DNA from 4 places in the Lysinibacillus sp. JNUCC-52 genome. Region 4 is predicted to be linked to each of the others. Evidence: riboswitches for the same ligand, from Rfam matches in the RefSeq annotation. Region 4 holds a riboswitch; each other region holds the start of a gene.
The links. A riboswitch is a leader RNA that binds a small molecule or an ion and turns the genes downstream of it on or off. The one in region 4 is predicted to bind cobalamin.

Region 1: linked by a shared signal. The riboswitch ahead of JNUCC52_RS01485 (hypothetical protein) and the one ahead of metE (5-methyltetrahydropteroyltriglutamate--homocysteine S-methyltransferase) in region 4 are both predicted to bind cobalamin.
Region 2: linked by a shared signal. The riboswitch ahead of JNUCC52_RS11130 (ABC transporter substrate-binding protein) and the one ahead of metE (5-methyltetrahydropteroyltriglutamate--homocysteine S-methyltransferase) in region 4 are both predicted to bind cobalamin.
Region 3: linked by a shared signal. The riboswitch ahead of JNUCC52_RS06475 (glutaredoxin family protein) and the one ahead of metE (5-methyltetrahydropteroyltriglutamate--homocysteine S-methyltransferase) in region 4 are both predicted to bind cobalamin.

The regions. Positions count from the first base shown of each region.
Region 1 is NZ_CP065546.1:241,381-249,420, forward strand. It holds gene ureG (urease accessory protein UreG) at 1-459, shown strand, start outside; gene JNUCC52_RS01455 (urease accessory protein UreD) at 452-1,258, shown strand; gene JNUCC52_RS01460 (ABC transporter substrate-binding protein) at 1,289-2,875, shown strand; gene JNUCC52_RS01465 (ABC transporter permease) at 2,865-3,833, shown strand; gene JNUCC52_RS01470 (ABC transporter permease) at 3,830-4,642, shown strand; gene JNUCC52_RS01475 (ATP-binding cassette domain-containing protein) at 4,635-5,384, shown strand; gene JNUCC52_RS01480 (ABC transporter ATP-binding protein) at 5,399-6,124, shown strand; cobalamin riboswitch at 6,246-6,430, shown strand; gene JNUCC52_RS01485 (hypothetical protein) at 6,690-7,463, shown strand; gene JNUCC52_RS01490 (elongation factor G) at 7,654-8,040, opposite strand, start outside.
Region 2 is NZ_CP065546.1:2,223,279-2,231,318, reverse strand. It holds gene JNUCC52_RS11135 (acyl-CoA dehydrogenase family protein) at 1-1,261, shown strand, start outside; cobalamin riboswitch at 1,530-1,714, shown strand; gene JNUCC52_RS11130 (ABC transporter substrate-binding protein) at 1,922-2,890, shown strand; gene JNUCC52_RS11125 (FecCD family ABC transporter permease) at 2,887-3,888, shown strand; gene JNUCC52_RS11120 (adenosylcobinamide amidohydrolase) at 3,885-5,345, shown strand; gene JNUCC52_RS11115 (cob(I)yrinic acid a,c-diamide adenosyltransferase) at 5,358-5,921, shown strand; gene JNUCC52_RS11110 ((Fe-S)-binding protein) at 6,278-8,040, shown strand, end outside.
Region 3 is NZ_CP065546.1:1,232,839-1,240,878, forward strand. It holds gene nrdF (class 1b ribonucleoside-diphosphate reductase subunit beta) at 1-265, opposite strand, end outside; gene nrdE (class 1b ribonucleoside-diphosphate reductase subunit alpha) at 253-2,346, opposite strand; gene nrdI (class Ib ribonucleoside-diphosphate reductase assembly flavoprotein NrdI) at 2,343-2,702, opposite strand; gene JNUCC52_RS06475 (glutaredoxin family protein) at 2,699-2,923, opposite strand; cobalamin riboswitch at 3,044-3,219, opposite strand; gene JNUCC52_RS06480 (ferrochelatase) at 3,780-4,685, opposite strand; gene JNUCC52_RS06485 (ABC transporter ATP-binding protein) at 4,763-5,557, opposite strand; gene JNUCC52_RS06490 (FecCD family ABC transporter permease) at 5,544-6,572, opposite strand; gene JNUCC52_RS06495 (ABC transporter substrate-binding protein) at 6,596-7,567, opposite strand; gene JNUCC52_RS06500 (antibiotic biosynthesis monooxygenase) at 7,785-8,040, shown strand, end outside.
Region 4 is NZ_CP065546.1:743,811-751,850, forward strand. It holds gene JNUCC52_RS04070 (alpha/beta hydrolase fold domain-containing protein) at 1-108, opposite strand, end outside; gene JNUCC52_RS04075 (hypothetical protein) at 506-664, opposite strand; gene metE (5-methyltetrahydropteroyltriglutamate--homocysteine S-methyltransferase) at 1,047-3,341, opposite strand; cobalamin riboswitch at 3,524-3,702, opposite strand; gene JNUCC52_RS04085 (VOC family protein) at 3,908-4,270, shown strand; gene JNUCC52_RS04090 (methyl-accepting chemotaxis protein) at 4,311-6,005, opposite strand; gene JNUCC52_RS04095 (C40 family peptidase) at 6,571-7,503, shown strand; gene JNUCC52_RS04100 (UDP-N-acetylmuramoyl-tripeptide--D-alanyl-D-alanine ligase) at 7,710-8,040, opposite strand, start outside.

The DNA.
Region 1 (8,040 bases), 500 kb from region 4:
GATCGTATTGTCGGAGTGGAAACAGGTGGTTGCCCGCATACAGCGATTCGCGAAGATGCATCGATGAATTTTTCTGCCATTGATGACTTGAACAAACGCTTTGAAGATTTAGATATTATTTTCATTGAAAGTGGTGGGGATAATTTATCGGCTACATTTAGTCCAGAACTTGTTCATGGCTATATTTATGTAATTGATGTTGCAGAGGGACAAGATATTCCTCGTAAAGGTGGACCTGCATTAACACGTTCGGATTTACTGTTAATTAATAAAACGTCATTGGCACCTCATGTTGGTGTTGATCTTGAGATTATGGATCAGGATGTGAAAAAAATGCGTGCTGGACGACCATATATTTTTGCAGATGTACGTTCACAAACTAATGTCGATAAGGTCGTTGAATGGATTCAGCATCACATGTTACTTGAAGGCGCCGAAGCAGTTGACGTGAATGCTTAATCAAGGAAAAGTAAATCATTACGGTAAATTAGAGATGGCATTTGAGCTGAGAAGGGGCTTTACACGACTAGTTCATGTGTATCAGCAACCGCCATTAAAGGCAAGTAGAGAGTTATACACAGCGAATCAGTCAACTGCTACCGTTTTTATAATGGAATCTTCTGGTGGTATGGTAGCGGGTGATCGAAATGACATCTCGGTAAAACTTGCGCCTGAAAGCCAAGTGAAATTACAACAACAATCTGCTCTAAAAATTTATCCTTCTCACACAGGTGAGCCATGCATACAGGAAATTACGGTGGAATTAGCAGAAGGTGCACGATTAGAATGGCTACCTGAAGTAACTATTCCTTTTGAACGAGCGAAATTCCAAGTGAATACAACGATTCGTATGACAGAAAGCTCTACATTAATATGGGGTGAAATAATTGCCCCAGGTAGAGAAATGCGAGGAGAACTCTTTGATTATCAATCTTTCCAATCAAAATACAAAATATTTGTTGAGGAAGCGCTCATTGCATTTGATTCGTTCCTGTTTAAACCACAGGAAATGAACCTTTCTACAATTGGTTTGCTGGAGAAGGCACGTTATATCGGCTCTTTATGGATAGTGTCTCCAAAAGTTGAGCAGCTCAATATTCGAGATTTGCAGGAAATGATTCAACAAGAAAGCTTGATTCAGGCAAGTGTTACAAAACTAACAGATCATGCAATCCATTGTAGATGGCTTTCACAAGAGCAGCGAACACTTCACAAAGAAATCAATCGCATGTTTGAACATGTTGCATCACTGCTTTAAATTTCTGAGGTAAATGAAGGAGATAGAGAATTGAAAAAGTTTTCAGTAGTTATTTTATTATTCATACTTAGTCTTGCGGGCTGTAGTAATGTGTCTAGTCAAGGCGAGGGAAAACAGCCATCCGCTGCTTCCTCCTCAAAGGCTAATGAGCTTATTTATGCATCAGAATCCGAATTTGCGGGGTTAAATCCTATTTTAGAGGAAACGAATTTAGATGCATTACTTTTTAGAGGTCTTATGCGCTTTGATGAACATAATGCTCCAGTAAATGACATAGCAAAAAGCGTTGACATATCAGATGACCTGTTGACATATACGATTTTGATTCGTGATGACGTGACATTTCATGATGGACAAAAATTAACAGTAGACGATGTTATGTTTACTATTGATAGCATTCTTGATGATGCAAATGGGTCTTATTTAAAGTCTGATTTCATCCATGTCCAAGCGATGAAAAAAGTAAATGATACTACAATGACAATTCAATTGGATGAACCATTTACACCAATGTTAGATAAATTAACAGTGCCAATTTTGCCAAAGCATGTCTTTGAAGGACAAGACATGAGAACGGCTACGTTTAACCAAGAACCAATTGGTGCTGGCCCATACATGTTTGAAAAATGGGATAAAGGGACAAGTCTAACGCTTCAAGCGTACACTTCTTTCTTCGGAACAAAGGCATCTATTGAAAAAGTTATTTTTAAATTTATTCCAGATAGTAATGTTCGTGCATTGCAGCTGAAATCTGGCGAGTTAGATATTGCGTTACTGGATCCGAATCAGGTTGAAGAGCTTTCGAAAGTAGAACAATTAAAAATGTACGAAGTAGAATCAGCCGATTATCGTGGCGTGTTATTTAATATGAACTATCCACTTTGGCAAGAAGTCGATGTTCGAAAAGCGATGAGCTATGCGACAGATCGAACAGGCATAGTTAAAGGCATCCTACATGGGTATGGGACAGAAGCTTATTCGCCACTTCAAAAGCATGCCTATGTAAACGAAAATATTGAACATTATACTTATGATGTAAAGAAAGCAAATGAATTGTTAGAAAAATCGGGATGGATATTAGCAGACGATGGGTTCCGCTACAAGGACGGTAATAAGCTTGCCTTTACCATTACGGCACCAATTACAGATTCTGTGCGTGTCAATATGGCGAATTATGTCGCTCAAGGCTATAAGGAAATTGGGGCAGAGGTAGAAGTAGCGGCACTTGATTGGAGCAATATCGTGATTGAAGAAACGGAAGCGTTTATGGTGGGATGGGGTAGCCCATATGATGCGGACCACCATACGTATAGTTTATTCTATTCGGGTGAATCGAGCGTAACAAGTGCGGGCTACAATTATGGAAGCTATGCCAATGCAAAAGTAGATGCTTTGCTTGATGAAGGACGAACAACTGTCGATCCTGAAAAACGCAAGGAAGTCTATATGGCATTACAAGAGGAGCTAGCAGAAGATCCACCGTTCGCTTATTTTGCCTATGTTGATGCTGTTTATGGCATTAATAAAAATATTAGTGGTGTGAAAGAGCGTATTTTAGGTCATCACGGTGCTGGCTTCTTATGGAATGTCGAGGAGTGGAAATGGAATGATCGCTAAGTGGATCGGGAAGCGAGTGATAATGGGGACAATTGTCCTCATTATCGTGAGCTTCCTCTCTTTTTTCATTATGCATGCTGCACCTGGCAATCCTGCTGCTGCTTATTATGGAGGCAATGCTCAAACATTAACAGTAGCTGAGCAACAACGAATTGAAAAAGCGTTTGGCTTAGATAGGCCAGTGCTTCTACAATATGGTACTTGGTTAGGCGAAGCGGTAAAAGGAAATTTAGGCTATTCTGCCAAAGAGGGAAGACCCGTCATAGCGATTTTATTAGAAAGGTTACCTAACACATTACAGCTAGTGGCGCTCACATTATTTGTCGTTACAATTGTCTCTACTTGGCTAGGTTTACGGGCAGGAATGAAGGAAGGTTCTTTATTGGATAGAGGATTATCCATCTTTAGTATAGCAAGCTCTGCGATTCCTCCTTTTTGGCTAGGTATTGTCTGTATAATAATTTTTTCGGTACAGCTTGGTTGGTTTCCTTCTTCAGGTATGAATGATGTGCGTGGTAATGGAGGTTGGCTTGATCGTTTAAACCATATGGTGCTTCCACTAATTGTTTTAGTATTTTCTCATGTGGGCATATTCGCACGCTTTTTACAGGACAGTGTTAAGGCAGAGAATCGTAGTTATTATGTACAAGTTGCGCGTGCAAATGGCGTTCCAGACCGACAAATAAGAAAACTCATACTACGGAATTCTGTTATTCCGTATATCAATTATATTGGTGTGACGATTCCTTCATTCTTTGGTGGTTCCATAGTAGTTGAAACACTTTTTGGCTGGTCAGGATTAGGCTCATTGCTTGTGAAATCCGTTATGGTTAAGGATTTTCCTGTACTTATGGGAGCCATTCTGATTATTGGTGTTGTGGTGGTCATTTGCTTATTTGTAATCGACGTTTTAATGATTTGCATCAACCCAAGATTGAGAAGAGGAAAATTAGTATGAGAAAACAACGGAAGATGCCACTCGTTTGGCTTGCGCTTCTTTGCATTATATTAGGAACTACCATCTTCTCCTCACTGTTGGCACCTTTTGAGCCAAATGCAATGGATATGAATCATATTTATGAAGCACCAAATCTTACACATATACTTGGTACAGATCAGCTAGGCAGAGATGTTTTATCACGGATACTTGTTGGGGGGAAAGTTACGCTTTTCATCGCCATAGTGTCAGTCGTAATTTCAAGCATTATAGGCATTATCTACGGTGGTATTAGCGGTTTTGTTGGGGGTGCCATTGATGTCATTATGATGCGCATTTTGGAGGCCTTTTTAACGATTCCATCCTTAGTAATTGTACTTGCCCTGCAAGCAATTATGCAAGGAAGTGTTTGGCGAATGGCCATGATTATAGGTTTCACAGGTTGGTTTGTTACAGCTCGAATCGTTCGCTCTGAGTTTATTCGCTTAAAGGAAATGGAATTTGTCCAAATGGCTACAATGTTTCGTACCCCATTATGGAAAATATTATTTGGTCATTTATTACGAAATAGTGTGCCTGCTATCTTTGTCGTGACAATATTTAACTTCGCAGGTGCGATTTTTACGGAAGTGTCTTTAAGCTTTTTAGGCATCGGTGTGCCGCCAGCAATCCCGTCATGGGGAACGATGCTGTACACAGCGCAAAATGATTTACTTGTTGGGGCTTGGTGGATCGGTCTTTTTCCTGGAATACTGATTTTTGTGACGATATTATGTGTACAAGCGATCGGGACCACTTTCAAACAAGGAGGAGAACGATCCCATGTTTAGTATCGATAATCTAACTGTTCAAGTGAACGATAAAAACCTCATCCACAATATTTCGTTAACTGTCCCGAAAGGCGAGATTACCGCAGTTATCGGTGAAAGTGGCAGTGGGAAAAGCACAACAATATCAGCTATTTTAGGGATGCTCCCGCCGCAAACTGAGGCAATGGGTGCAGTTTTCTTTAATGGGGAAAATATGCTGACGATGTCAAAAAAAGATAGGTTGTTATTAAGGTCAAAGCATATTTTCACGATTTTTCAAGATGCCACAAATAGCTTTTCACCTACGCAAAAAATGAAACAACAATTGTATATGTTTACTGCCTTACGAGTGGGTGATGACAAAGAGAGGTTTCTCTCTAAAATGACCGCTATATTAAAGGAGTTAAACTTATCAGTAGATATATTAGAAAGCTATCCATTTGAGTTGTCAGGTGGTATGCTACAACGCTGTATGTTAGCTTGTGCATTGTATAATGAGCCAGACATATTAATAGCAGATGAACCAACTTCTGCACTAGATATGCTGCATCAACAACACTTTATAACATTATTAAAAAAACTTCATGCGCAGCTAGGGACAACTATTATACTGGTTACTCATGATTTAGGGGTTGCTGTTTCACTAGCGAATAACATAGTAGTGATGAAAGATGGAGAAATCGTTGAGAAGGGGCAAGCGACAGAAATTTTTGAGCAGCCTAAACATCCGTATACGCTACGGCTTGTCGCAAATCATTTTTAGGAGGCGTATATGTATTGCTTCAGGTTGAAAATATAAGTAAAAGCTTTCGAGCAGGTCAGCAAGTATTAGCAAATATAAATCTTTCTGTAGGAGAAGGTGAAATCGTCGGTCTAGTTGGAGAGAGTGGCAGCGGTAAAAGTACTTTAGCGAAAGTCATTATGCAGCTAGAGTCAGCTAATAAAGGGACCGTCCATTTTCAACAACAACACATCACTAAGAAAAATCGAAAGTCCTTTTATGAAAATTGCCAAATTATATTCCAAAATGCAAGTAATGCTCTAAACCCTATGTGGACAGTCAAGCAACTATTAAGAGAGCCATTGCAACATCAAAAAGTGGTGACGGACAGCTATTTACAAACGATGCTTGCGAAAGTTAAGTTATCAAACGATGTTTTATATGCTTTGCCCTCTGAACTTAGTGGTGGTGAGAAGCAAAGAGTAAATTTATTACGCTCAATTCTTGTAGAACCGAAATTGATAGTGTGCGATGAAATTGTTTCAAGCTTAGATCGTTTAATTCAGCGAGAAATTATTGATTTATTAATGGCGTTGAATAAAGAAAGAAACATGGCTATTTTATTTATTTCGCATGATTTAAAAGCTGTTTCTTATTTAAGTGAACGGATATATGTAATGAGAGCTGGAGAAATTGTCGATGAACAGCACAAGGAACAAGATGGATTTCATTTCACTGATAGCTATGCACAAAAGCTATTCCAAGCAATGGAAGGTGAATAATATTTCGTTTTTTCGCAGCAGAAAACAATTAGATACCGTTTTCTGTTGATTGACTTTAAAATTCCATTACTTTACAATATGATTTAATAGTATACTAGTGAGTTTACTATTTATCTCAACAAAATAGCGTGTAGTAATAGGTGTAAATTGCGTGCAATTTACTGAAAAGGGAAGTCGGTGCGAGTCCGACACTGTCCCGCAACTGTAAATGTGAGTTTTCTTTTCGTATACCACTGTTAAATGACGGGAAGGGGAAAAGAAGCTGTGACCATAAGTCAGGAGACCTGCCTGTTACGAGTACACACCATAACCCTACGAGGAATAGGAGGTGGCATGTTGACAAAGCAGAATGTTCTGTTCGTCACAGTACGTCAAACGACCAATACCAAAGGAATTAAGGATATACGGCATCGAGCCAAATATCTCCCATTGGTTCATTGTTTGATGCTGCTTGATGAATGATAATGATTAGCTGAACGACGGATTTCCTCTCAAAGCAGGAAATCCGTATTTTTATGTGATCGCAACATTTGTTTTGAAAATATGTACGAACTGAGGTGCACGTATGACGAATATTCATGTATGTACAACACAAGAAAAGCAATATGTAGATATGAAGATTTGTAAACTGTCACGAGTTGAAGTTGCCAAGCAGCCTAAAACTAGAATGGTCATTGAAGCTCTTGTTGATCAGTTTTTAGCATCAGGACTTATTCGTAACGAACGTTTATTTAATCAAATATTTTTTAACAAAGATATCATTTGGATTCAAAATGAGGTGTATGACGGTTGTCTTTTTGCTAAAGCAAGCGTGGCGGACGAGCTCAAAACGAAAAAGAACGGCTTTATGATGTACATGCCAACAAATCCAATTGTTTATGAGGTCAATGGTGAGGCGTATCATTTAATAACACGTATTGATTCGATTCGTGCGAAACCAAATTTAGATAGGCTGAATATAGAGCCGAAACCTATTTTAAGTGCTGCGCGAGTCAATGATTTACTATGCTCAATGGTTATGCGTTTTTATATTACCTATTTAGAAGACTTGTCGTTAGTCGTTCATACAAATCAAGATACTAATAAAATATTAGATTTAATAAAATATGTAAAGCATGAATACCAACACTTTCTTGAAAGTGTGAAAGAATTAAATGACTATCATTTAAATTGGCACCCACGAGGTAATGGTCATCAATTATTGCTTCAACTGATCGAGCAATTACAAATTTTAAAGAGTAAACCTGGCACGGTTCTTGTAGATTTTACGAATAGTAATGGTTATGTAATTGTGGAATCGGCAAATAGCTTTGTTGCGAAAGTAAAGAAAGCTTTATAGGAAATATAAAAGGCATCGAGATGTTCTCGATGCCTTCAGTTATTTTTTAAGGAGAATAATATTGATGGATATTGCGGATAACTTTTGAAACCGCCGATAAAAGCCTAGGAATCGCCGATAGAACCGTTGAAACCGCCGATAAACCACTAAAAATCGCTGTGTTGCTATAGAAATGTGTGTCGTTGTTTAATTACAAGCAATGCATGGCTTCTTTTGCGTCATACCAAGGAACGGAATAGCCCTTACCCTTCGCACAAAAAATACTAGACGATGAATAGTCGGGATCAGCTTGCTTATTGTAATTGATTTGCGCTATTACTTCTTCACTATTATGGCATTTATCATAGCCATCAAATTGTAACGATATTGATCCTTTGCCGTTCGTATAAGCAGCGAAAGTAGTACTATAATGCATAAATGTTGCAACAGGAACGCGTCCTGTTAATGTTACTTGTTCCTCTGTTAAGACGGGTGCATCAAATGTACCGTCTGCTTGCTGGATATCGTTCATCATACGACCGATAAAATCATTCGATGCTTTCAATTTGAAGCGATAATACGGTTCAAGCAATATATT
Region 2 (8,040 bases), 1.5 Mb from region 4:
AACTTTGACGATGGCAACCGCCTATTTACTAGATCATTATGCGAGTGATGAGGTGAAGAATAGGTTTTTACCACATGTTTGTGCAACAGGAGATCGAGAGCTATATGAGGGAGCAACATTTTTAACGGAGCGGCAAGGCGGGTCAGACGTCGGTGCAAATGTTGTAGAGGCTGTTCAAGACGGTAATCACTATCGGTTGTATGGAGAGAAGTACTTTGCATCAAATGTAGGGATGTGTGGTGTGGCGATGGTATTAGCGCGCATCGAGGGAGCTTCAGCAGGTTCCAAAGGGTTAACATTATTTGCTGTACCTTGGCGTCAAGATGATGGAACGGTTAATCATCTCCGCATTCGTCGTTTAAAGGATAAGCTTGGTGTCAGAGCAGTGCCATCGGGTGAGGTGGAATTTGATGGTGCACTAGCGTATGTCGTTGGTGAACAAAATAAAGGAATTTATTATATGTTAGAGGCACTTAACTTATCTAGAATTTGTAACGCTGTAGCTTCTATTGGCATTATGCGTCGAGGTTATTTAGAGGCGAAGCATTATGTATCAAATCGAAATGCGTTCGGGCAGCCTTTAATTCAATTTCCAATGATTCAAGATACAATAGGGAAATATGCGGCCAAGCTCCATGTAGAAGTGGCTACTGTTTTTGATCTTATTCAGTTGTATGACAAGGTAACGAGTGGACAGGGCAGTGAGCAGGACATCATGCTTAATCGTTTGAATATCGCCATCATGAAAAAGGAAACAGCTGAACAGGCGGTGCATTACGCAAGCGAAGCAATTGAATTGCATGGAGGAAACGGCTATATCGAGGATTTTGTAACGCCACGTTTACTTAGAGATGCTCAAGTACTTACGGTGTGGGAAGGGACTGCTAACATTTTAGCGCTAGAGCTTATTCGCTTAGTAGATAAATTTCAGGCCCACGAATTATTTGTTCGTGTGATGCAGGAGCGCTTGACGAAGTTAACAAATTGTTCATTGGTACAAATCGTAAGGGAACAACTGAAGAAAATCGAAACAACATTGCAAACTTTTGGCGCGTTGGATGAAGCTACGAAAACCTACGAGGCAAAGGGAGTAGCCCAAAAAATGGCACATCTATACGAAAGTGTAGTGGCAGTCGAATGGGCAGCAAAGTTTGGCGGCAAGTATGAAAAGCTAGCTGATATTTATTTAGAAGATACATGGGCATTGCGCCAGATCGGTGCACCAATGAAAACTGTTCAATATTTTGCGGATATTGTGTAGAGAATAGTTCGTGTGTCAGGCGCATAAACAATTCTGAATATTCTAATTGCTGAACAAAGAAAGATTCACGTAGACTTCTGTGGGAACGCACACAGTATAAGACGCAGGCAATCCAGATTACGGTGTGCCAGGCACGCAAACAATTAAAGGAATTGTTTGAAGCGGAAAGCACATGCATGCATTGGAAATCAATAATTATAAAAAAGAGACGCTAACTTAAGGTCTCTTTTTTTATCGTTATCTATTTCGATTTTCATGTATAATAAAATCAACTGAATATTATAAAGGTTCTTTACTAAAGTAAAGTGAAAAGGGAAATCGGTGTAATTCCGATGCGGTCCCGCCACTGTAAGTGTGAGTTTTTTCTATCAATGCCACTGAAATTTTTTTGGGAAGGCATGAAAAAGCATTTGAAGCACGAGCCAGGAGACCTGCCTTTATAGAACGATACATTGCAGCCTACGAGGATAGGATGGTGGTTTTTTGTGCAAGCACCGCCTCTCGTTATGATGACGAGGGGATTTTTTATGTTTTAGAAAGCTAATGACGATAATAATTGAAAATAAAGGTGAGAGTTCGAATAATGAAATACCTACATAATATCGATCATGCAACTGAACAGAGCTGAAACATGCACATACAATCTAAGGAGGTTTCACAATGAAAAAATATTGGAAGTTAGGTTTATCCGCATTTTTAGCAATGGGCATTTTAGTTGCTTGTGGACAAGAACCGAAAGACGACAGTACTGCGTCAGAGCAACAGGAGCAGCAAGGAACAAATCAGCTTGAGGAAGCAACATTCCCGCTAACAATGACAGATGCTACTGGCAAAGAAATTGTACTGGAGGCACCGCCTGAGCGAATCATTTCGCTTATTCCAAGTAACACAGAAATTTTATTTGGACTTGGCTTAAACGATAAAATCGTTGGCGTAAATGATTATGATGATTATCCACCAGAGGTAGCTGACAAGGAAAAGGTCGGCAGTATGGAATTTAATATTGAACAAATTATAGCTTTAAAGCCAGATATCGTTTTTGCGCATGAATCAGGTATAGCTTCTTTAGGTGGAGCTAAGGATCAGCTGGAAGCAGCGGGTGTAAAAGTATTTGTTGTAACAAACGCTCGTGATTTTAATGAGACATATACGACGATTGAGCAATTAGGTCGCGCCACTGGTAAGCTACCAGAGGCAGAAAAAATTATTGCCAATATGAAAGTGAAGGTTGAGGAAATAGAAGCAAAATTGCAGGATGTACAACCAAAGAAAGTCTTTGTAGAAACGTCAGATGAACCAGAAATTTATACACCTGGCAAGGATACGTTTATGCAGGAGATGCTAGAAATGATTCATGCTGAAAATATTGCAGCTGATACGGATGGCTGGTTCAAAATTGATGCGGAACAAATCATTACAAAAAATCCAGATGTTATCGTGGTCACTTATAATTATGTGCCCGATATTTTAACGAAAATTCCACAACGTGCAGGCTTTGATACAATTACAGCTGTAAAAAATAAAGCGATTGTACAAGTAGATGAAAATATAACAAGTCGTCAAGGCCCACGTTTAGCAGATGGGCTTGAAGAGTTAGCGAAAGCCATCTATCCTGAGGCTTTCGAGTGAGAAAAACAGCTTTTGCCTATGTAACAGCCATTACGTTACTTATCGTTAGCATCTGGTGTGGCGTATCAATAGGCTCGGTTCATATTCCATTAGAAGTACTTTGGAATAAAGCGGCAGATGAAACTGCTGCCAATATTTTATGGAAAATCCGTTTGCCACGAGTATTACTTGCAGGCCTTGTAGGAGCATCATTGGCAATTGCAGGAGCCGCCTTTCAAGGATTGTTAAAAAATCCGTTAGCAGACCCATATACGCTTGGGGTATCTTCAGGTGCTTCAGTTGGCGCTGTTATGACATTGTTTTTTGGCATCTCTCTACCCGTCGTCGGTTTGTATGTATTGCCAACGCTCAGTATGATCGGGGCAATCCTTACGATGGTAGCTGTGATGAGCTTTGCCAGAATAGTAGACCGTTCTCTAAAAATGGAGACACTAATTTTAACGGGAGTTATATTTAGTTCGTTTTTAGGCTCGCTTATTTCATTAATGATAGCGTTATCAGGTGAAGAGCTCCGCCAAGTGATAGGTTGGTTACTCGGCTCGGTGTCAATGCGTGGATGGCCATATGTACAAATGATTACCCCATTTGTTGTCATTGGCTCTGTTATTTTGTGGACGCAAAGACGTGAGTTAAATGTTTTGCTTTACGGAGAGGAACGAGCGAAGCATTTAGGGGTCAATGTAAAGCGTAGCAAATATTTAATTTTAGTAGGAGGCTCAATGCTTACTGGGGCGGCAGTTGCTGTTTCTGGAACAATTGGTTTTGTCGGTTTAGTTGTGCCGCATATGACCCGCATGATTTGGGGTTCAGATCACCGTCATTTACTGCCGCTATCGTTTTTAAATGGTGCAACATTACTTATCATTTGCGATTTAGTGGCGCGTACAATCATTATTCCACGTGAGCTACCGATAGGTGTTATTACTGCATTTATTGGTGCACCTGTCTTTTCTTATATTTTTTATAAGCAGCGTAGAAGCAAGGGGGTACGTGTATGATTATCGTTGAACATCTATCAGGTGGCTATGAGGACATCCCAATCGTCAAGGATGTAAGTTTTACGGTAGAAAAGGGGAAAGTCCTTGGTATATTAGGACCGAATGGTAGTGGGAAATCAACATTATTGAAAGTAATTAGTGGCATATTACCAGCGACAGCAGGAACGGTTTCATTGGACGGTAAAAATATTAAAACGTACAGTCCGCGCGCGCTGGCAAAAAAGATGGCTGTCCTCCCACAATTACATGCCAATGCATTTTCCAATACAGTGCGTGAGGCAGTATCACTTGGTCGTTACCCACATCAAACTGGATTTTTTTCTCAGTGGTCAGAAAGAGATGAGCAAGCGGTTCAATATGCCATGGAGCAAACGGGCGTCACACGTTACGAACATACATCAATGGAGTTTCTATCAGGCGGTGAGCAACAACGAGTTTTTGTAGCTCAAGCTTTAGCACAGACAGCGGAAGTATTATTGTTAGATGAGCCGACAAATCATTTAGACATTGCTCATCAACGCCAAATTTTAGATATGGTGCGCAAGGAAGCCATTGAATGTGGTTTAACCGTAATTATGGTGTTGCATGATATGAACTTAGCCTCCCTCTATTGCGATGAATTATTATTAATGGAAAGTGGCTGTGTACATGCTTTAGGTGAACCACATAAAGTATTAATAGCCTCTCAAATTGAGGACGTCTACAAGGCAAGAGTGACAACATATGCCCATCCAGAAATACCTAAACCGCAAATTACCATCATGCCATCATCAAGTGAATATCAGCAACGAGCAGTCATTGTGAAAGATGATTTTAAAGTAACAACCAATTATATCCAGCTAAAATCAAATGTTCCGTTAAAAACAGTTTCTTCAGCTGTTCATAATCCTGGAATAGGGTGGTATGACTGCTTATTAAATCGCTCTGTACCAGGAGATTATGTCGTGAGTGATGTGAAACAAGAGGTCACAGATTTTTTACAAAGAGAACACTTTTCGGCAACTAGCACAGTAGTAATGCTAACTGCTGTTCCTACACAACTCTATGCACTTAATGAATATAGCACTTCTTTCGGTAGTGTGTTTGTCGTTGTCACGGCGGGTGTTGGAAATGCTGTTGATGTCTCTCGCACACACGAAAGACAGGATGCGCCATATATTGGTACTATTAATACGTGGGTCATCATCAATGGTTGTTTATCAGAAGAGGCGTTTTTCCAAGCACTGATGACTGCAAATGAAGCAAAAACAAAGGCATTGCAAATGGAAAACATTCGCGATCACCGTAGCGATACAATTGCAACAGGTACTGCGACAGATAGTTTACTTATTGCGGCAACGCAAAAGGGTGAGGAAATGCGCTATGGTGGGCCGATTACAGATGTCGGTAAAATCATTGGTAAAGGTGTTTATGAGACGACGATTCAAGCAATACAAAATTATAAAAATAAAGCATAGGAGTGAAGAGGGATGAAACTTTACACGAAAACAGGCGATACGGGGAAAACAAGCTTAATTGGAGGGCGTGTAGACAAGGATAGTTTACGTGTTGAAACATACGGGGCAATTGATGAATTAAATTCTTTTATCGGCAAGGCAGTGAGCGAATTAGATCGCGAATTATTTAAAGACATTTTAGTTGATTTAGAAACAATTCAACATGAGCTTTTTGATGCAGGTGGTGACTTGGCCAATGTTATGAAGGAGCGTCATTATAAGCTTGCTGAAGCGCCGATTGAAGTATTGGAGGCACGTATTGATGCATTATCTGATGAAGCGCCACCATTAGAGCGATTCATATTACCAGGAGGAGCTCCTGCGGCTGCAACATTACACATTGCGCGAACTGTTGCCCGCCGAGCAGAGCGTCAAATGGTAACGCTTATGAAAGAAGTGCAAGATGTACCGACTATTGTGCAAAAATATTTAAACCGTTTGTCAGATTATTTATTTGCTGCTGCACGTGTTGTGAATGCTCGTTTAAATTTACCTGATATTGAATATATTCGTAGTGGGAAAGTGTTTAAAAAATAAGGCAAGAACAGCGGTAATACGTGTCTAGAGCTAAAGAGCTAGAATAATCTTACTTTTTAAAAAATATTTTAAAATGACCTTTTTACAGAGAACGTTAGTAATTGTACGAAAAAAAGGTAGTTACGATAAAATAAAATACAAGAAAGCTACTTTGAAGGAAAATTCAGGGTAGCTTTTTCTCTTATAAAATGTAAGAATATAAAATTATCAGAAATATTTTTGTTTTATGTTGACTGAATGCTCACTCATTTATTAGAATGTGAATATAGTGGTGGAATGTCATACATTTACGTATGAGCTAGAAAATTTAACACAAAGAGAGAAAATTTACGACAAACTAAAAGGGGGGACCAACCATGAGTCCATTAGTTATTGCAAACATTGTTCTAACAATCGTGGTTGTGCTTTATGCAGTAGGGTTATTTATCTATCTGTTAAAAACACGCTATAAATTCGTACAACTGGGGAAAAAGGTTGAGTTTGATGAAAGTGTCCAAGAACGTATTCGTTATTTAATGGTGAATGTGTTTGGTCAAAATAAGCTATTAAAGGATCCTAAAAGTGGTTTAATTCACGTTATGTTCTTTTACGGCTTCTTGATGGTTCAGTTAGGAGCTATCGATTTAATTTGGAAGGGGTTAGCTCCAGGGTCGCATTTACCACTTGGCATGTTCTATAGCGTATTCACTTTCTTCCAAGAGCTAGTAGTATTAATGATATTAGTTGCGGTAGTATGGGCGTTTTATCGCCGCTATGTAGAAAAACTAGTACGTTTAAAACGAGGCTGGAAAAATGGTCTTGTCTTAATTTTTATTGGAGGCTTAATGCTTTCAACATTACTTGCAAACGGTATGGGCCTTATTTGGCATGATGAAGGTTTAACTTATACTGAGCCCATTGCTTCTAGCATTGCAGCAATTTTTGGCTTTTTACCAGCAACGGCAGCAGCGACGATTTTCTATATTTCTTGGTGGGCCCATTTATTAATTTTACTTACATTTTTAATTTATGTACCTCAATCAAAGCATTTCCACTTGATTGTCAGCCCACTTAATGTGTACATGAATCGTTTAGATCGCACAGGTACATTGACACCAATAGACTTCGAGGCGCTTGAAGAAGCGGGTGAAAATGCTGAAAATGAAGAAGATATCCCATCTATTGGTGTAGGACGTATTCAAGATTTTACACAAAAGCAAATGCTTGATTTATATTCTTGTGTAGAATGTGGGCGTTGTACAAATATGTGTCCTGCAACAGGAACAGGGAAAATGCTATCACCAATGGATTTAATCGTTAAGCTTCGTGATCATTTAACGTTCACAGGTGCGGTGGTAACAAAGCAAAAACCGTGGGTGCCATATCAATTTTTTGCGAATACAAAAGGCAATCAGCTTGCAATGGCAGCAGGTGCTGAAGGGGCAGTAATTGAGGATATTTATAGTCCTTCTTTAATCGGTGACGTTATTACAGAGGAAGAGATTTGGGCATGTACAACTTGCCGTAACTGTGAGGACCAATGTCCAGTTATGAATGAGCATGTCGATAAAATCATTGACCTACGTCGTTACTTAACAATGACGGAAGGGAAAGTAAATTCTGATGCCCAACGTGCAATGACAAACATAGAACGTCAAGGGAATCCTTGGGGTCTAAACCGAAAAGAAAAAGAAAACTGGCGCGACCTAGACCCAACTATTAATATTCCAACTGTGAAAGAATTGAAAAAATCGGGCGAAGAAATGGAGTACCTATTCTGGGTAGGCTCTATGGGTGCATTTGATAATCGTTCACAAAAAATTGCCCTAGCGTTCTGTCGTCTATTAAACGAAGCGGGCGTGAAATTTGCTATTTTAGGAAATAAAGAGAAAAACTCTGGAGATACACCACGTCGTTTAGGAAATGAGTTTTTATTCCAAGAACTAGCGACAGCAAATATCGATGAATTTGAGAAAAATGATGTGAAGAAAATTGTAACGATTGATCCACATGCATACAATATCTTTAAAAATGAATATCAAGATTTTGGTTGGAAAGGCGAGGTTTATCATCATACTGAATTACTGAATGAATTGATAGAGGAAAATCGTTTAGTACTAAATCATGAAGTGGATGAAAC
Region 3 (8,040 bases), 490 kb from region 4:
GAACAGCCTTTTCTTGAAGGTCCGATGTATATGCAGCAACACGGTTCATCCCAATATTCGTTTGAACTGTATCAAGTAATGTTAAGCCTGCAAATACTTTCTTATACGTATCTTGGTGTTCGAAGTTTTTCCACTGCTGAATATCCTTACTTACCGCAATTTCCTCTGGAAACCAAATTTGTTTCCATTGTTGGTCCCAAAATACTTGTGCGAGTTCACTCGTTGACTTATTCCAATTGACCGCTTCGTAAATTATATTTGACATGCGACACACTCCTCTAAGCTTTGCAAACGTTGACGGACATAATAAACTGATTTAATTCCCTTTACCCAAGCGTAAATGTAAATTTTCGCTAACTGTTCCGTTGTCCAGTTATCCGTGACATACAGCGTCATCGAAATCCCTTGGTCTACGTGTTTTTGAGATGCTGCGTATAAATCGATTAAATCATATGGATTCACATCATATGCTTCCACATATAAATGACTGTTGTCATTTGTTAAATGTGGCATTGGATAAATTGTTCGACTATCCGCATAATCACGCACCTCTACACGCTCCGTACTTGGTGCAATTGAAGCTGTACAGCTACGAATATATGAAATACTACCAGTTGGTGCAATAGCTAGACGATAAGAATGGAATAAACCATATTCCATAACATCCTGCTTTAATGTTTCCCACATTTTCGATGTCACGATTGGAATATTTCCTAATGCTTTTAATACAACTGGTGAAAGCTCTTCTTCAATTTTATTAACATATTGATCAAAATAAACGCCTGACGCATAATCACTATCCTCAAAACGGTAGAACGTTTCGCCTCGTTCCTTAGCAATCTCCATCGATGATTTAAGTGAATAATAGTTCATCGCTTCCATAAAGCTATCCATAAAAGCAATTGAATCTTTAGAGCCATACATAATCCCTTCTGTAACAAGATGACCATGCAGATTCATACATCCAAGCCCTACAGAATGCATTAACTTATTGGCTTTAGCTACAGGCGGTACATTCGTGATGTTCGTCATTTGCGACACATTCGTTAAAAGATGCATTGCTGTATCTACTAATGTACCAAAATCACTTACTTTACTTGCGGCATGTATATCAATTGAGCCTAAGTTACACGATACATCTAGTCCGTATTCATTTGATTCATTTTGGTCAGTAATGATACTTGTTTCTTGTACTTGTAAAATTTCTGTACATAGGTTCGACATTTTTACACGACCTATATTTTTGAGTGGATGTACATCGTTGACATTATCATCAAAGATTTCGAAAGGATAGCCTGATTCAAATTGCGCTTTTTTCACTTCTGTATATAATCTGCGCGCATTCAAGCGTTTAATCTTACGGATATTAGGATTATCTAGTAGCTCATAATACATCTCTGTAATGGAAATTTCAGACATTCGTTTCCCGTATTCTTTATAAATATCATATGGACTGAACAACACAATATCTTTATCACGTTTCATCAGTTCAAAGAAAATACTTGGAATAATAATACCTGTTGATAGCGTTGCAAGTCGGATTTTATCATCAGCATTTGGCTTTTTCGATGAAATAAAATTCTCAATATCAGCATGGAAAATATTTAGGTAGACAACGCCAGAGCCGTTACGTTGTCCAAGCTGATTGGAATAGCTGAAGGAATTTTCTAAAAGTTTAGCAACTGGAATCACACCACTTGCACGATTTAAAATTTCTTTAATTGGATCTCCTAATGGACGTAAATCTGTTAAGTTTACCCCTACTCCACCGCCAAGGCGTGATAGCTCTAAACAATAACCAATATTTTCAGCAATACTATTCATTGAATCATCCATTGAAAGTTTAAAGCAGCTTACTAATTCGCCACGCGCTTTTTTTCCACTATTTAATGCGGTTGGCGTTGCTGGTTGATACGCCTCCATCATTGCTTCAACGGAACGTTCTGCTAAAACCGTGTTCCCTTGTGCTAAATATAAAGCGATGATAACAATACGATCCTCATATTTTTCTAAAATTTCTTCCCCGTCACGACTTTTCATTGCGTAACTATCGTAAAATTTACTTGCACTCATAAAAGATGGGAAGCGGAAATTGTAATCGTATGCTTTTTTGTATAAGTGTTTAATAAAATCTATCTCATACATGTCGATAAACTCTTTCTCGTAATAACCTTCATCGACTAAATAGCGTATTTTCTCCTCAATATCAATAAAATAACGTAGACGCACATTTACATATTCTAAAAAATAACGGCGTGTTGCTTCACGGTCCTTTTCAAGCTCTAATTGACCCGTCGTGCTATAGCGATTAAGCACCTCATTATTAAGCTTTAAGTATGTTTTCATCCCTTCACCCTCGTTTCATAAAACGTTTGTATTACTTCATAATCAGCCTGATATCCACGTAAATCTAATTTACGCACTAGCGGGACCTGGTAGGTTTCTGCAATTTTTTCGCCAGCTCCACCAAACACATGGTGCCCAAAATTACTATTACCACTTACAGCTACTCCCTTGCAATATTCCTTGTTTTGCTCTAAAAAGCGAGCTACTTTTGCAGGAATATCACCTAAGCCGTCCGTGTATGTAATTAATAGAAAGGGCTCAGTCAGCAACAATCCATCATAAATTTCAATAGATTCCCCATCTAATTTCGTCACAATACTTCGCACATTACCTGTACGACTAGCATAAACGATCATATTGCAATCATCTCAATTTGAGAAACAATTTCTTTGACATCTCCTATAAATGTGTCATTTACTTCAAGAACAGGCACACTTAAAAAACCTGCGTCCATAATTTTTTGTTTTGCTTGCTCATCGTGATCAATATTCACAATTTCTGCTTCAAGTCCTGCACGTTGTAATTCCGATTTGACCCAAAGACATTTTGGGCATATAGTTTTCGTATAAAGTTTCATTTTAAATTCCCTCTTTTCATAATATAAAAAGGCTATCTCTTGGGAGAGACAGCCTAAGTTAGAAACGTAAAAAAACAAAAAAATCGTCACGTCCCCATTTCTTATTCCCCGAAGAAAGGTTGAATTGTTTTATTATAGGCAGGTCTCCTGGCTTTGCTTCATTCTCTGATATCCTTCCCATACGAATGCACAGTGGATTAAATCATCGTCAGCTTAACAGTTGCGGGGACAGCGTCGGATATACCGAACTTCCCTATTAAACTACATATAGTAGTACCTATATAAAACTAACACAATATATTGTTGTTGAACACAATTAAGTGTACCATCCTTCAAGTAAAAAGTAAATCAAGAAAAGCGAATTCTTTATAGTGTAACTTTTCACTATTTTCTTTAGGAACAACAAACGGTTAATAAATGAAAAATGACTAGCTAGGTTAGTATAATTAATAATATCGTCAATAGTTCTAAAGAATGATAGACGGTTTTCCATGATAAGCTTTATCAAATGTTAAGCAATTATTATTCTACCTACTGAAGCCTAAATTAAACTGCGTATTATATTTAATATGTACTTATATAATTTTATAGCTGTTATCATATTTTAGCCACTATCGTAAGCCCTATAACTTCTATTCAATTTTTCATTATACACACAAAAAAATATTAAAATAGATTTGCCGTTTGTTAGATATCATTTATGCTAGTTCAGATTAGAATGAAGTGTATTTATTCGTGGCTATTCTGTTCGCTATATTGATATAAAACAAATAACCATCTGACATCAATGGAATATCGACATCAGATGGCAATATAGACTTTACAATAGTTAATCGTAATTTATTAACCTGTTCAGTTATTGTGCGGGAATAAATGATTCGACAATGGCAGCTAAAGCTTGAATGGTATCATAGCTATCACCTGGAAACTCCGATTGTGCAAATTCAACTTGCAGTTCCTCACATAATCGATGACATTCATATCCGACTTCAAAATAGGACTCAATATCCGCTGAAAGTGAAAGAAGCTCACATGTGACGATACCTTGAGCACCCTCGCCTTGCAATGAATTAATTTTATCTTTTACATTTGGACCTAGCCAGTCACCTTTCCCATGACCACTTCGATATGTAACATGCCAGTTCGCAATTTGTGCTTCTTTAGAAATGGCTTCGGCTAATTCGGAAAACTGGCGCACATAGTGCTCGTTTCTTTCAGGGTCAATAGGCTGACTATGGACTGTATATAAAACATGCGTCTGTGCTCGTTTTTCAGCAGGAATCCATTCAAATGCACGTTGAACACGGTCTTTATAAACAGCAAGTAAATCATGATTTAAATGCCAATTTTTCGCATGGATAACTTTAACGTCATGAGAAGCTAATAACGTACTAACTTCATCATGAAACGCTGATGCCCCTGTAGACATAATCGGATTTACAGGTAGTGTTATAAAAGTTGTAATACCATCTCTAAGCATTGTGTTAACAACATCTGGAATATAAGGTTCTGTATGTTTGTATGCGTTATATACTTTTACAGGCTCTGTTACACGTTGCTGTAAAGCATGTTCCAGCCCTTTAGCAATACGTCCCGTATTTGCTGCTAATGGATCAATACCACCTAATTTTTTAAATTGTGCCGTCACATTTTCAATTACATGAGGTGGTGGTGTTTTACCTTTCATTATATGTGTAAAATAAGGTGTTACATCGTCTAAAGATTTCGGTGCGCCATATGCGTAATAAATTATACCAATCATTTTTTAGTCTCCTTTTCTTCAATAGATTAATGTATATAGTGTTGTAGTTTTAGTTCTAATTTCTTTTTAAAAATAGCCTACGATTTTTCACAAGAACTTGAGCACAATTTTATCGGCGTAAAGATTGGATTTCCGTCTTGCATATAAATTTCCGCATCTATTTCAAAAATTGATTGAAACATTTCTTTACATAATACACAATGTGGTGAATCATCGTAATAGATTTTGCCTTTCTTTAATACAATCAGACGTTCGCTATTTTGTGCCGCTTGGTTAATATCATGTAACACCATTATAACGGTCATATTGTATTTTTGATTTAACTCTTTTACAAGCTCCATCACTTCTAATTGGTGTGCAATATCTAGATATGTTGTTGGTTCATCTAGAAGCAACACTTTGGGATGCTGTGCTACAGTCATTGCGATCCAAGCACGTTGACGCTCACCCCCAGACATCGAAGGTAGTACCCGATTTTGTAAGTCTTTCAGTCTAGTTACGTCAATCGCCCAATCAACAATTTCTTTATCCTCTTTAGACAGGACCGTCTTTCCTCCGCTATGTGGATGACGCCCAAACTCTACTAACTCACGCACTGTTAAATCTAATTGATGATTATTCATTTGCGGGAGCATCGTTAGTGTTTTAGCTACTTCTTTAGACTTCATTTCATGAATGTTACGCTCATTTAAAAAAACTGTCCCACTATTTGGTTTTAAAAGACGTGATATTACACGTAATAATGTTGATTTCCCCGAGCCATTCGGACCTATTAAACTTACAACTTCCCCTTCATTAATTTTCAGGTTAATATCATTTAATCGAAATTGAGTGAACTCATGTTGATACTGTATGTGCTCAGTTCGTAGCAATGGAATTCCCCTTTCTATGAATTAAATAAAGGAAATACGGTCCACCAACGAATGCTAGCAAAATGCCTACAGGAAACTCAATAGGATCAAATACGGTTCTCGCTATTGTATCAGCAAACACAACAAGTAAGCCACCAGCCAACGCGGAAGTAGGTAGTAAATATTTATGATCTCCACCAATAATTAGTCGCAAAATATGTGGTACAACTAAACCTACAAACCCAATTAAACCAGCAACACTTACTGCAATTCCCGCCAATAACGTACTTAAGGCAATTAAAAAGAATCGACTGCGTTCTACATTGTGCCCTAAAAGGCTTGCCATTTCATCTCCTAAACGCATGATACGTATATGTTTAATTGCATAAATTGAAAATATAAGTGCTACAAGAACATAGTAAATAATCATTTTAAATTGCACCCAACCAACACCTGTCAAGCCACCCGACAACCATGGTAGGACAGATTGTACACGATCGCTATACAAAATCATAAGTGCATTTGTTCCTGCACCACAAAGTGCATTAATGGCTACACCCACTAAAATTATTCGCATTGGGGATGTACCACCCTTTTTCACCGATAAAGAATACACAATCATTGCGGCGACAAAAGCGCCTAAAAAGGCTGCAATAGGTAAATATATGATATAGCCAGGAAAAACAACCATTACAGCCACCGCCATAATGCCCGCGCCGGATGTAATTCCTATAACCCCTGGATCAGCTAATGGATTTTGCATAACACCTTGTAAAATCGAACCTGCAATAGCCAAACAAACGCCTACTATCATACCTGTTAGTATACGGGGCATACGGATTTCCCACACAATTCGCCGTGCCATTGTATCTTCTGAGCTAATAATTCCATTAAACACTTCACTTACTGAAAACGAAACTTGGCCAATCATAAGGCTACCGACACTCACTATGACCAAAAGTATTGGTAACAAAATTAACGCCATTCTTCGTTTTTTAGCAAGCGGGTGTGCATATTTTTCCTCTTCTATTATCATCGTTATACCCCGCTATAAAAGAATTATTTCACAGCTTCTTCAGCTGTCTTTAAAACTTCTCGCATATAATCAATGGCTTCAACAACCTGTGTACCGGGATTGTCAAACAGCTCTGCTGGTAAAATGATAATCTGATTATTTTTTACTGCATCTAAATTTTTCCACGCTGCATTTTCTTTCAATTGTTTTTCAAACCCTTCTTTTACTGTCGCTGGATTTGCATGCGTAATCAGCATAATTACTTTTGGGTTACGTTCCACAATTTTTTCAACACTTAAAGTCGCGTAGCTGGGAAACTTTTCTGTAGCTGGTAAATCGGCTGCGATATTTTTACCTCCAGCTTTCTTTAAGATATCCCCGTATAACGAATTATCTAGTGCTGCTAAATATGTACCTGGTGCTCCATAAACAATGAGGGCATCTAACGTTGATTCTGTAGCGCCTTGTGCAATTTTCTCATCAATTTGTGCAACTAACTCATTGGCTTTTGCCGTGTTATTAAATAATTCACCATACTGAGTAATTGTTTTTTTAATATCATCTACTGAATTCATGTTCAAGTAGACAATTTTCGTACCAGTAGCCTCTACCGTTGTAGCGAACTGCTGGAAGCTTGGTGGGACAATAAGTATTTCCGCATTCAATGCAGCAATCTGCTCAAATGACGGTTCATGTGGGTTACCTATTTCTTGAATAGCTTTTACGTCCTCCTTCATTTCTGTTGTAATCGTAGGTCGTCCAGTAACATTTGCTCCTAATGCAAGCAAAATGTCCATCATTCCTGGATTTAACGTTGCGACTGATCTCGGTGTTGCTTCAAACTCAAGCTTATTTCCAAGGTCATCTATGAATGTTACTGCCTCTCCTGATTCAACTTGTTGTTCCATTTCTACTTTATCTTTGGAAGAATCCGTCTCCGCTTGTTTACTTTCTTCTCCACATGCAGCTAATGATAATGCCAACGCACCTACTAATAGAAATTTAAACTTCTTCATGTTAACTACCAACCTTTTCTTTTTATTTAAAAATTGAAATGAAATTGATAATCATTCTCATACCATTGTTTATGATTCTATTTTAAATAAAAAAAATTGTCAACAAACGTTTTTAATGTTGTTTTTTTAAATTTTTTATTGCATAGCCAATTAATGTATGTTTTAATTGATAATGAAAATCAATATCAATTAAAACTGTTATAAAGGGGTCATGAATATGATTACAGTTACTAACCGCTTTTTAGTAAAAAAAGGCTTTGCAAATAAAATGGCACCATTGTTTATATCTGATAAAAACTTATTGAACTGGGAAGGTTTTAATAAAGTTGAAGTGAACATTTGCTCAGAACCAGAAGATCATGATGAAATGAACGTTATGATGTTCTGGGATACAGTTGAGCAATTCAAGGCTTGGCGTGATTCTGATGACTTTAAAAATTTACACCGACGTGAAGCTATCGGGAACAAAGAAA
Region 4 (8,040 bases):
AGTGTTTTCGATAGTAGAAAAACTCTTTTTATTGCCTTGGGAAGTTATCCATTTTTCAAATTGAATACTTTCTACAGAACGTTCTCCATTATAAGTTTCTACGCTCATATTGTATTTCACTCCTTTAAACATTTTATTGTTCATTTACATATCACGACTTGTTTGATAATCCATCACTATTAGAAGGCTTGATTGAATAGAAGGCTTGAAGAGGTATTCAATTAAAAACACGTTGGTTGAAGTGTCATAATCCATTTAGTTTATGCAATTGTATCATACATTTTTACTAATTATTGGACTTTATTACAATTATAGAATGGAAAGTAAGATACTCAAAAATGAATATTATACTAAGGAATGTTAAGACATACATGAAAAAGCTACGAATGTTGTATCAACATTTCGTAGCTCTCATGTAAACATTATTTATATATGCTTATAGGTCATTTTTTAAAAGTCAGTCACAGTATACTTTCGTAATAATAGATACACTGCTCACTCAATTTCATTCATATGCCTTATCTGTTTGTTCTTGCTTCTTTTTCAAATACTCCGCACGTATTTTTTCAATTTGCTGCTTTTTATCAAATTTGGCAGGCTTGTTTTTTTCATGATACTTTGTCACAGCTACCTTACCTTTAGTATCCAATTGATATTTCCCCAATTTGTTCACCTACTTTTCTTATCCTTAAAGAGAATTAATTCACCAAATATACTATACCTTATTTTACTGAGGTAAACCTTATTATGTACTGATAATCTTGCATATATCGGTAAAAACATTAAAAACTTTCGATTTCAAAAACTTTTAACATCTTTACTTGCATCTACTTTACCTGTTCTATCACTAATAAAAAATGTCTTTTCGCTCCTGTAACCATCTTTGCATTCCTAGTCGTAGCAATTATTAAAAGACTATCCTTATGAATCTTAGAGTACCATCACCAACTTTAGATAAAAAAATCCCCTGAGCATTTTTGCCTTTCAGGGGATATATTTTAATAAAACGCTTATGGAAAAGGAACGTTTTTTCTTATACTATATAATTAAAAAGTTGATTGCTGTACTTGTTGACGTAACGTTTTGGCAGCAGTAACCATATGTGCTAGTGCTGCCACTGTTTCAGGTTCTTTTCTTGTTTTTAGACCACAATCTGGATTGACCCAAAATTGATTTTTGGATAATACTTGTAGACTATCCTGCATGATACTTAACATTTCTTGTTCACTCGGCACACGAGGGCTATGAATATCATAAACACCCAATCCTATCCCTTTTCCATATGGATTGATTTGCAGGGATGTAATAAGCTCTCCATGACTGCGTGACGTCTCGATAGATATAACGTCAGCATCCAGTGCACTAATTGGCTCGATAAAATCATTGAACTCACAGTAACACATATGTGTATGAATTTGTGTTTCATCCTTTACACTAGCCGTAGCGAGCTTAAATGCATTCACTGTCCAATCCAAATATGCGTCCCAATGCTCTTTACGTAAAGGCAAGCCTTCTCGCAATGCAGGTTCATCGACTTGAATAATAGAAATGCCAGCCGCCTCTAGTGCCTCAACCTCTTTCCTTAGTGCAAGCGCAATTTGATAGGTCACTTCTTTCCGTGCAATATCGTCACGTACAAATGACCAGTTTAAAATCGTAACTGGGCCTGTTAACATCCCTTTCACATAGCGATTTGTTAAACTTTGTGCATAGGCCGTTTCTTTCACTGTCATCGGCGCTTCCCATGCAACATCACCGTAAATAATCGGTGGTTTTACACAACGAGAGCCGTACGAAACGACCCAAGCTTTTTCTGTAAAAGCGAAGCCTGTTAGTTTTTCACCAAAGTATTCCACCATATCTGTACGCTCAAATTCACCATGCACAAGTACATCAATATCTAAATCTTCTTGTATGGCAACCCACCTTTTCGTTTCTTGTGCGACAAAGTCAGCATATGCTTCATCTGAGATCTGTTTTTTACGCCATGCATTACGCGTGCGCTTCACTTCTTCAGATTGAGGGAAACTTCCAATCGTAGTCGTAGGGAATAGTGGTAGTTGCAGTGACTGTTGTTGAATAAGCTGACGAGTATTAAAATCATTTTGACGTTCAAAATCCTCTGACGAGACCGTTTGCATTTCTTGTTGAACTGCCTGATTATTTCGTACTGGATGTTTTTTTAATGCATCAATTGCTTTCATGCTTTCAGAGATTGTGTGATTTGATGAGTGGTTTTTTTCTTTTAAATATTTAGCCACCTCTGATATTTCAGCCAATTTTTCATCAGCAAATGCAAGTGCATTTTTCAAGACAGGGTCTAGCTTTGTTTCAAGGGCGGTCGAAATCGGCACATGCTGTAAGCTACATGACGATTGAATCCATAGCTCTTGTACACTAGTCAACTGTTCGATTGCCTTAATCGTTGTACTTACCTCTGCTAAATTTGCTCGCCAAATATCTCGTCCGTTAACAATACCTATCCCCAATACTTTATCCTGTGGAAAACCAAATTGGCGTAGTGCCTCCATATTTTTCGTATAGCCATGAACAAAATCTAAGCCAAATCCTTGTACAGGGAGTTCAATTAGTGTGTTATAAGCTGATAACGATTCAAAATACGTTTGTAGCATAATATTGGCCTCTGGAACAGCGGCTGCTAATTGTGTATATATTTCTTGCACTAGTTTGACCTCAGCCTCTTCTAAAGTGGAGACTAATGCAGGTTCCTCTAATTGAACCCAGTCAGCACCAGCTGTAACGAGTTCTTGGATTACCTGCGCATAGAGTGGTAGTAATGCTAAAATAAAGGCAACTTGTGATACTTTATCGTAGCCTTTAGTTAGCTTGCAAAATGTATAAGGTCCGATTAGCGTTGGCTTTGCAGTAATGCCAAATGCATCTTTAACCTCAAGGAAATCTGTAAGTATTGTATTCTCTGTTAATTGTAGTGTTTGTCCTTCATATTCAGGTACAATGTAATGATAATTTGTGTTAAACCATTTCGTCATTTCACTAGCAACAGCTTCTTTATTTCCGCGCGCTACCGCGTAATACGTTTGTAAATCAACCTTTCCACCTTGCCAGCCAAAGCGCTTTGGCACTAAACCAAACATCGTCGCTGTATCAAGCATTCTGTCATAGCGTGTAAAATCCCCTACAGTGACAATATCTATTCCGCTCCGAAGCTGCCTATCAATACGTGCAAGACGGATTTTTTTAATTTTTTGTAAGAAATCTTCTTCTGTAAGTTCATTTCTCCAAAACGCCTCTAATGCCTTTTTCCATTCACGGTCTTCTCCTATATATGGATAGCCTACTACAGTTGTGGTATACGTCATGTTACATCTCTCCTCAAATTAAAATAAAAAAAACCATCTTCCTTTTCGGAAAATGGTAGTTATTGTAAATCTAATTAGCTATGACGAAGCGATACGATAATGTATTAATTGTCGTATATATTCGTTAGTCGCACAGTGCCAATTCGGTCACATCTCACCACCTATTTCCACGTAGGTTATTTGGTGTGTACTAGACATTGGCAGGTCTCCTGGCTTCTCATCAACACGCCTCACAGCCTTCCCAGTTCCCCAGTGGCATTTGTGATTTGCTCCGATTTACAGTTGCGGGACAGCGTCGGATTTACACCGACTTCCCTTTTAAGCCAAACTTTCATTTGGCACCAACTCTTACACAATATTCAATTATGCTCTTACTATAGCATACATTTTTCTGAAAAGTATAACTTTTATACAGTTATGCGCATATTTTCAGTAGATTGTTACAAGAGGAGTAATTTTAACTTGTACTAATTGATGCCAATATAATAAAAAATATACTAAAAAAGGTATTTTAAGTAATTTGTAGAATTATATAGTTATTACAAGAAATAGCGAGGAGGAATACTATGATTGTCGGTTTACATCATGTACAACTTACAATTCCTAAAGGCTCTGAGGAGCAAGGAAAAGCATTTTATTGCAATGTACTGGGGTTAAAAGAAATAGAGAAACCAGCATCTCTTAAAGGGCGTGGTGGTTTTTGGCTACAAGTAGGTAATCAAGAAGTACATGTCGGCACAGAAGATGGCTTTGATCGACTCACAACGAAAGCACATATTGCTTATCATGTAGAAGATGTTGCACATTGGAAAAAGATATTAACAGAACATCAAATAGAAATACTTGATTCTGTTCCAATTCCGCATTTCGAGCGCTTTGAATTTAGAGATCCTTTTGGTAATCGAGTAGAAATTATTCAGCCGATTTAAAATGAAAAAGCAGCCATCTTGCTAATGGCTGCTTTACTATTTATAGTTTAAAGTGCTGAACTTCTTTGTTTAACTTCTCTGCCATCGATGCTAAATGATCTGTATTTTTTGAGATTTCATCCATCGTCGCGACTGTTTGATCGATTGTTGCGGTCGTTTGCTCTACCCCTGCGGCAGATTGCTCAGATATTGCTGCTATTTCATCGATAGAACGGTTAATTTGTTCCGTTGTTGTGGAAATACCTTGTAAGTTTTCTGTGATGCCTTGAATATTACTAAACATACTATTAACGGCTGAAGCAATTTGTTCAAAGGTTGTATTTGTAGTCGTAATTTGCTCTGTGCCCCTTTTTACTTCTTCATAGCCCGTTTGAAGTGATGCTGTAACCCCAACTGTTTCATTTTGAATACGTCCCACTATAGATGAAATATCCGTCACAGAATAGGATACTTGTTCAGCAAGCTTGCGCACTTCATCGGCCACAACCGCAAAACCTTTGCCTTGCTCCCCTGCCCTTGCTGCTTCGATTGCAGCATTCAATGCTAATAAGTTGGTTTGGTTGGCAATATCATCAATAACAGAAACTAATTTAGAAATTTCTTGTGATTGCCTATTTAAGCCTTCAACATTTGCAACAGCCTCTTGGACGATTTTATCAATAGCAAACATTTGCTGTGTTGAAGTATTCATTAAATGTTGTCCACTTGCTGTAAGCTGCAAAACTTCACTCGAATAGCCTTGTAAATCTTTACCTTGTATATTAGCCTGCTGAACATTTATTTTAAATGTCTCCATCATTTGAGCTAAGTCTCCAGCATTATGTGCTTGTGATTCAGAACCACCCGCTAGTTCAAGCATTGTGAGGGCAATCTGTTCTGCACCTGTTTTTACTTCTAAAGAAGATTGTGCAAGTTGTTCACTGTTGGCAGCAACGTTCCCAGAAACTACATTTATCGAACCAATGATTTCATGGAGCTTACGATTTAATGCATTTGTCGATTGTACGAGTAAGCCAATTTCATCTTTCATTCTTTCAGGCAATGGAGGCTGACTAATATCACCATCTGCCATTTGCGAAATTTTTTGTATGACTGCTTTTATCGGATTGGCAATCATATGCGCCGATATGTAAGCGGTTACAATCGCGACGATAGTAGTGATTATACCTATCATTAAACCTATATTCATCGTTTGCTTCGATTGAGCAATCATCTCCTGCCCAAGCTTATTAATAGAAGCTTCTCTTGCACCTGCAAGCTCCTCGTACCCCTCTCTAATTTCTGTTGCAAGACGATCAACAGAATTAAGATTTTGAATAGCCGCTTCTACATTTCCTTTGTCATATTCAGCAAATACATCCGTTTGTACAAAACTTCGCCATTCTCTTGCTTTTTCAACCGTCTTCGATAAGCTTTTATCTGTCGACAATTCATTTAGTATTGTATTGTTTTCTTCTGCGATTTTAATATAATCATCGAATTCTTGTTTATATTTTTGATTTCCCGTAAGTACGTAGCTTTTCGCAGCAGTTGTTCGAACACTAATCGTTGATGATAGTTTTTCACTTGCTGTTAACAACTGTAACTCTTTATTGACAATTTCCTCTCCAGCACTAATGACACGTTTATTGGCGAAAAAGCTATAGGTGTTAAAACAAGCGATGAAAAATACTACAATAAAAAATGCACTAATAATTTTAGCTCTAATTGTTTTGAACCTAAGTTTTTGTAACATACTATTTTCCCCTTTCGTTCGTGAAATTATTTAAATTCCTACTATTAATCAACATTTCCCGCCAACTTTTGCGGGCAATGTATTCATCTATTTCTACCTAAATATAACATATATTACCTATCACACCTATGACTCTAACTATGTATTTCACACTTTTTAATAAGCAAAAAAATCCCCATAATACGTGCTTTTATAAGTATTCTTCGACTAATAAAGTTATTTTTATATCATTCCTTACCCTTATTTTGATTTCTCTATTTGCACATTGCCTACAAGCTTTTCAATAATATCGAGGTACATTATTTTTATTACTATATTTTTTGAAAAAATGGGTTGGCATGCATTGTTAGCCGTATGTTTCACAGGTTTTATTTATCAAACTGAAACATTTGTAATGAAACTGTAAATTCAAGCGATAAAGCCTTTTATATCAAGGTTTACAGATATGTCAATGCTCACTGTGGTAACATTTACCTCACAGAAGCCCTACTTTTTCATGCTACGATTATTGCAACAGCAAGCAAACAGATATGATTTTACTGCTCGCTTACAGGAGGTAAAAAGTATGAAAAAAAATTTTTTAAAAACTACACTAGCATTGTCGATTGGATTTAGCTCATTTGGAATCGCTCAAGCATCCTTTGAACCAATCAAAGTGGAAGCTGCAACGACAAATGCACAACATAATGACCAAGCTGTTGCAGCGAAGGCAGATCAACTTATTCAAACAGGGAAAAGTTTAATTGGTAAGGCCACATACAGCAATTCAGTGTACAAGTCTACATATCCTTACAAGTTTTCTTGTGCTTCATTCATCATGTATATTTTTGAAAAAAATGGAGTTGATATTGGGACGTATAATGAAAACTATATGATTCAGCAAGGGACATATGTTCCTAAAAGCCAATTACAAAAAGGCGATTTAGTATTTTTCAAAAGTAAAAAAACAGGTACAGATCCCGACCATGTAGGCATGTACATTGGAAATAACAAAATTATTCATATGGCTGATTCGAAACAAAATATCGTCATTTCAGATATGGGTAGCAAACCTTATTATACTGACAACTATGTATCTGCACGCAGAGTATTACCAACATTACTATCGGCTAACCCTGCAACAAAAGGTGATAAAATTGTTGAAAATGCCTTAACTTATAAAAATAAAGTAACGATAAGCTCAATAAATAAAGAACAAAGCTTACGTTTTACAGCACCTGGTTTCGTAGAATACGTTTATCGTAAGAGCGGTGTAAAACTTAGCACAACAAACTTAAAAGATCAAATGGCTAAAGGAACTACGGTCTCTCGTGCCAATTTAAAAAAGGGCGACTTAGTGTTCTTTAATAGTGTGAAAGGGTCAAAAAACCCATCCCTTGTAGGTATTTACGCTGGAGATCAACGTATCATCATTCCAACTTCAAGTGGTGTTACTACTAGAGTACTCTTTGTGGATTACTATAAAGAGCATTATATAACAGCAAAACGTGTATTTTAAGTAATCAATGGCTCTGTGATAACACGATGTCTACAATTGCAAGAAAATAAAACATAGCATACAAGCATGGTATAATCATGCTTTGTATGCTATGTTTTTGATATATAAAGCGGCAACTTTCATTTTGCAAAGTGTCATTCTCTATGCATAGAAAGCCTTGCTTCACTTAAAGGTAATTGATGATAAGTGGTCGTTAGGACTGAAGTCTATATTTGCTTTAATTGGTTAGCAAATTCAATCATCGATCGACTAGACATCGGGCCCTTTATTAATACAATTGTATCTTTATCAAGTTTTGGTTTAAGTATTTCTAATACACCTGTAACATCTTTGAATATATGAACCTCTGCCGTTGTTCCATCTTTTTTTGCTTGTGCTGCTATATCTTCTGCTCTTTTTCCAATTGTCATAAGCATTTCAATATTTCTCTGTGCCACCATCGAACCAATCTCACGATGATACTTTTCTTCGAAAAGACCCAATCGCTTTATATCACCTAATATAAGGATTATTTTTTTATCTTTTCCTATCGTATCT